Regions from separate parts of the Cellvibrio polysaccharolyticus genome, predicted to be linked through region 2. Evidence: predicted binding sites of a transcription regulator. Region 2 holds the regulator's gene; the other holds the start of a gene.

Region 1 (3,121 bases), 4.1 Mb from region 2:
TTTAACAAAGCACCGGCAGCCAGCTCACGCAATTGCGGTGGCAAATCATCACCGGCGCGACGGTCGAAACCGCTTTTATGTACCAGATGTTTTACGCGGAACTCTTCTACGAAACCTTGTGTGGCATCGCCCTTCCAGTAAGCGTCATTGTCTTCACCCCAGGCGCGGGCATCACCTTCGTTGGCGCTGACCAGCCAGGTTTTTCCTTGCGCTTCATACGCCGCAATCGCATCCGGCATATACAAACCGCGCACACCAGGCCAGGCTTTTACCTCGGCTTTTTTATCGGTGTCGGTGGGGTCAAAACCTTGACCGGCAAGACCGTGGTCTTTGTAACCCATCGGATAAATATCGGTTACGGTTGCCGTGGCAATATCAATTTTTGCAAAGGCGTTATTTTCCTGTAATGCAGCCCATGCCGTTTTACTGTCTGCAGAAACCGCAATATATTCCGGTTCAAAGTCTTGCGCTGCGCTGGCACCAGGGCCAAAAATTCGCACGCCTTTCGCACGCAACTCCGCTTCCTTGCCATTGAAAGCATGGAAATTTGCAGTGCGCACTACCGGAGCAGTCAGGTTGGTAACATCAATAACGCTGATAGAACCTTCCGGATCAATGCGATAGTCATCACTCGGCTCACCTTCATTGGCAACCAGTAATGTTTTTCCATCCGGTGTGAAAGTGAGCATATCGGGTAAGGCACCCACCGCAACATGACTCAAATAACCCAGATCAGACGCTTTATACAGAGCAACAAAACCATTATCAGTTTTTACCGCTGCTTCAACCGCGATAGCGATGATGCCATTGTGCACCGCGACACTGTTCACCACCGCACCGGCAGCAATGGAGTGCGCGTTGATCGAGCTGATTTTTACCGGCGTTTCCGGGCTGGTCAGATCCAGCACATCCAGTTCACCCGCCTGGGCATTCACGACAAAAGCGCGTTTGCTGGCCGGGTCAAAGGCCGGAATTTCTGCCGCACTTTTGCCAAATACATTGGTGTTGTAGCGGCCAATAAAAGACAGCGAGATAGCATCCGGGGTAACCACGGCAACACTTGAACTGGACGAAGAGCTGCTGGAAACCTGCGAAGACGCCACCGATGAAGATGAGGACGATGCGTTGTTGCGGTTATTGTCATTGCCACCGCACGCAATCAGTGTGGTGGCCAAACTGCCCACAACGAGCAAAGGGTAAATAGATTTCATGTAAGCCGCTCTCCACTTTTTTGATCACAAAAGTGTAAAGAGCGGATGTGACAAATTTGTGATAGCGGCGAAAGGATTCTTTGAAAAAGTGCGCGCCCGGTATCAGGGCTCGACAATATCTACATTCAGCGTTACCAATGAACCGGCGAGACTGGCTTGCAATTGATCGCCCGGCGTAACCGGACCAACCCCGGCCGGTGTACCGGTGAAAATAAGATCGCCGGGTTGCAAGCGGATATAACGGGACACTTCAGCAATCAATTCCGCCACCGGCCAAATCATCTGCCGCCAATCACCTTGCTGAACAATGCTGCCATTGCGCAATAATTGTAATTCGCCGGTTTGTTGCAAGTCCTCATAGCTGCCGCGTTGAATCGCCGAGCAAGGTGCCGAGCCATCAAACCCTTTTGCCAGCTCCCAGGGGCGGCCCTGTTGTTTTGCCTGCTGTTGCACATCGCGGCAGGTCATGTCCAGGCCGACGGCAAAGCCACTCACCGCTGCTTTTGCCTGAGCCAGGGTTAATTGATAGCCGCCTTCACCAATGGCAATAACCAACTCCAGTTCATGATGTACATCTTTTGAAAACCAGGGATATTTGAAAGGCTCACCCGGCGGCAATAGTGCAGACTGCGGTTTGAAGAAAAAGAAAGGCGCTTCGCGATCCGGGTTATGCCCCATTTCACGGGCATGATCTGCATAATTTCTGCCGATACAAATAATTTTTTCAACAGAAAATATTTCTGTGCTGTTAACCACGGGCAGAAAACATGCCACTGCTATACCTCCATTCCATCATTAGTTTTTCGTATCACGATGATTAAAATATTAACCGCCGGATGAAAAAAAGCCCACCGGTCATAAACGGGTGGGCTTGTCAGGCGGTAAATATTATTAATTCACGCGCACAGATTGCGGGTTAGTTAAAATATCCAGCATGTTATTGGTCCAGCGATCCATCAATCGTGAAAAATAACGGGCATTGGTAATACGGTCTGCTTTTTCACGAATCATACCGGCACTGTTAAAGGTTTCACGGTGATCGATAAACTGGGCCAGCGGCTGTCCGGTTTTGGCGTCCACCAACAATACATTAAAGGTGGCGTTGCCCGCTTCGTGAATGTATTGATCCATACGACCATGGAAGCTCAGGTCGGGGGCATAAATATTCAGGGATTCCAGCGCAGGGCGTACCACGACATCCGCCTCGCCAGCGCTACTCACCACCTGGTAGTTGCCTTTTTTCTCAAAGCCTTCGCTGAGGGATTTATCCAGCAACTTGCCATAGTCACGGGTCAGTCTTTCGAGATCACGCTCGCTGTAATCGCCGCGGCGATCGCGCAGCCAATAGTCGCTGAAAGTTACTGTGGCCGGTTCAAGAAAAACGCGGGTAAATTGCGGTACCTGTGCGTTGGTACCCAACAACACCCGATCAAACGAACGGTTGTGTTGAATTTCAACAAGCGAAGAGTTCGCGTTGGGATGCGGTTTTACATTGGCACAGGCGACCAGCGTCAAGGCGAGAAATGCAGCGCCGATATGACAGAGCATTCTACTGAAGTGATGCGTTAATACGTTGGGTAATAACATGACAGAGCTCCTGAAGAGTTACGAGCAACCAGGTCAATCATACTAAAGCACCAGCTTATGACTCGCCTGACGGATTAACCAGTTAAAAAGTGTAGCTTCAACTGCCGGTTTTAACCTGGCAAGTCGATCGTTCCGAGAAAAAATTGTTTGCGGCCGTGGCTTTTAGCCTGGCACATGGCGTTATCTGCCTGTTTGATCAAGGTCTCTACCGAACGTTCATCGTTGTTGCATAAAATAATGCCAACGCTGGCGGTAAGGTGGCAGGGCGAACCGCGCAACATAAAATCGAGGTCAAACAGCTCCAGCATTTTTATCGCAATACG
Region 2 (3,121 bases):
CGGGCGCGGCGAAGATTCAGAAACCGTCCAACTTGTTATTAACGCTGGATCTCCCTCGGGAATTCACAGGTAAACACGCTGCCTTTGCCTGGTTCACTGCTGATCTTGAGTTCAGCATCATGACGAAGCAACACGTGTTTGACAATGGCCAGGCCGAGTCCGGTGCCACCGGTTCCGCTGTTGCGGCTGGCGTCGACGCGGTAGAAGCGTTCGGTCAGCCGGGGGATGTGTTTTTGCTCGATGCCGGGGCCGTTATCCGTCACTGAAAAATACAGCCGGGATTTGTCCTGCCAGAGCTTCATGGCAATGGTGCCCTGTTCCGGGGTGTACTTGACGGCATTGATCACCAGGTTGGAAAAGGCGCTGTGCAATTCCTTTTCATTGCCCGACAGGTATAAGTCCGGCTCGCATTCGAGCAGAATTTGCTGCGACTTTTCACTGCCCAGCGCCATGGCTTCCGAGCGAATCACCGCCAGCATCGGCCCCAGCGCAATATTTTTGAGGTTCACGCCGCTGTCGGTGGTTTCCAGTTGGGAGAGCAGCAGCAGATCGTTGATCAGCAAGGCCATCCGCCGCGCCTGTTGTTGCATTTGTTGCAGCGGTCTATCCCACGCCGGTTTGTCATTGTGGTCTGCGAGGGTTTCCAGATAACCGTTAATTACCGTGAGCGGGGTGCGCAGTTCGTGGGATACGTTGGCGACGAAGTCCTGCCGCATTTGTTCAAGGTTATGAATGCGGGTGACATCGCGAACCACGATAAGCCGTTCGTTTTTACCGAAACGGGTGATCTGGAATTGCAGCTGTTTGGAGTTGAAACGCGGTGAGGGCAGTTCCAGCGGGTCGCTGTATTCGCCGCTTTCAAAATAACTGACGAAGCGGGGGTGGCGAACAAAGTTGATCACCGACAAACCCTGGTCGCGGGCGTGAAAACCCAGCAAGCGCTGCGCCGCCGGGTTCCAGAAATCGAGATGGCCGCGTTGATCCAGCAAAATAACACCATCGCGCAGGGCGCTGGTGGTTTCCTGAATGCGGTTGACGACCGCCTGCAGTTCCTGTTTTTCGTGCTGATGGCGGCGTTGTAAATGGTAAATGCTGTCGAAAATATCGCCCCACAGGCCGTCGGTTTCCGGCGGGTGTTCGGCTTCGTCACTGCGCGCCAGCCAGATATGCAGGCGGCGCATTTGCCACAGTAGCCAGCCAATGTAGGCAACGCCGGCCAGCACCAGACAAACCGCCAGCGCACCACTGAGCCAGCCGATGATCATGGCAATTATCATCAGCCATGCCAGGCGTTTGAGTTCAGCGTAAAAGCCCTGACGCAAGATTCCGTAACCTCGTCAATAAATCGAAAATAAAAAGCCGCTCCGGCAGATCCTCACCGGAACTTGCTGCTGAACTTTGCCGGTGGAACTTCCCTGCGGACATTCCCGCGCGCTTCCCCGGCAGGATTTTCCTGAGCCGTCGCTCAATAACCGGCGCTGTTTGCCCGGTTAGAGATCAATGCGGGTAGAAAAACGGTAGCCGGTGCCGCGCACAGTCTGGACAAGGTTTTCATGATTATCCACCGTCAGCGCTTTGCGCAAGCGGCGAATGTGTACATCCACGGTGCGCTCTTCCACATACACATTGCCGCCCCAGACGTGATCCAGCAATTGGCTGCGGGTGTAGGCGCGCTCCTGATGGGTGAGGAAAAATTCCAGCAGGCGGTATTCGGTAGGGCCCATGTCGACCGGTTGTTCGTGAATGGTGACACGGTGGCTGATGGGATCAAGGCAAAGGCCTTTTACGATGATCGGCTGACCGTTGATTTGCGGGTCGGCGCGGCGCAGCACGGCTTTGAGCCGGGCGACCAGTTCGCGTGGAGAGAAAGGCTTGGTGATGTAATCATCCGCGCCAACATCCAGCCCCTGAATTTTATTGTCTTCCTCACCTTTGGCGGTGAGCATGATGATCGGAATATCCGCGGTTACTTCGTCGCGTTTCAGGCGTCTGGCCAATTCCAGCCCGGTGGTGCCGGGCATCATCCAGTCAAGTAGTAGCAAATCCGGTTTTTCATCCACTACCAGCGCGTGGGCATCCTGTGCATTCCCTGCTTCAAGGCAATTGTAATCGGCCATTTCCAGTGCAACGCGCAACATGTCGCGGATTGCCGGCTCGTCATCAACGATAAGAATTTTGCGGCCGCTCATAAAGTCACCTGAAGTTGTCAAACATGTAAGAGTTACAGGATTATTAAATAAAGCCTGTGTTACACAATTATGACAAGGGCTGATGATTTATGCTTTTAACGCTATTGGAGCAATAAATCTATCGCAATTGCTGCAAAAATAATCATACCGACATAATTATTGTGCAGAAATGCCTTGAAGCAGGCCTCGCGCTCGCGAAAACGAATTAGTATTTGTTGCCAGATAAAGCAGCCGGCAACTAGTACCAGCCCGCAATAATAAACGCCACCCAGCTCAAAACGGCCACCGACCAGCACCAGGGTATAAAGCGTCATCAGCTGTAATACACCGGTAATCAAACGGTCCTGATCGCCAAACAAGACCGCCGTGGATTTAACGCCAATTTTAATATCGTCATCGCGATCGACCATGGCGTAGAAAGTGTCATAAACCACCGTCCAGAGAATCACCGCCAGGTACAACAGCCAGACATCTTCGCCGAGGTTGCCGCGCTGTGCGGCAAACGCCATCGGCACCGCCCAGGCGAAAGCCGCGCCCAGCACAACTTGTGGCAGATGGGTGTAGCGCTTCATAAACGGATAGGTAAAGGCCAGCGCCAGGCCGCCCACCGACAGTTGCACGGTGAAACTGTCAGTGAACAGCACCAGCATAAACGCCACCAGACAGAGCGCCACAAACAAACCAATGGCTTCACGGCTGCTGACTTCGCCGGTGGCGAGCGGGCGTTCACGGGTGCGTTTAACCTGGCCGTCAATGCGGCGGTCAGCGAAGTCGTTAATCACACAGCCGGCGGAACGCATGACAAAAACGCCCAGCGTAAAAATCACCAATAAATCCCAGCGCGGAAAACCGCCCGCCGCCAGCCACAGCGCCCACAGTGTTGGCCAGAGTAATAACAGCGAGCCGATTGGGCGATTCAGACGGGTGAGGCG

What was found. The regulator PhoB, encoded in region 2, activates phosphate uptake and scavenging genes when phosphate is short. The targets are predictions, from matches to a motif close to TGTCATAAANNTGTAACA.
Region 1: a site for PhoB is predicted at 1,258-1,275, ahead of C4F51_RS00235 (choice-of-anchor I family protein). Genes of this name have one in related genera too.

Annotation. Positions count from the first base shown of each region.
Region 1 is NZ_PRDL01000001.1:53,823-56,943, forward strand. It holds gene C4F51_RS00235 (choice-of-anchor I family protein) at 1-1,211, opposite strand, end outside; gene C4F51_RS00240 (fumarylacetoacetate hydrolase family protein) at 1,314-1,985, opposite strand; gene C4F51_RS00245 (DUF3313 family protein) at 2,103-2,798, opposite strand; gene C4F51_RS00250 (diguanylate cyclase domain-containing protein) at 2,909-3,121, opposite strand, start outside.
Region 2 is NZ_PRDL01000001.1:4,116,786-4,119,906, reverse strand. It holds gene phoR (phosphate regulon sensor histidine kinase PhoR) at 39-1,322, opposite strand; gene phoB (phosphate regulon transcriptional regulator PhoB) at 1,491-2,189, opposite strand; gene ubiA (4-hydroxybenzoate octaprenyltransferase) at 2,291-3,121, opposite strand, start outside.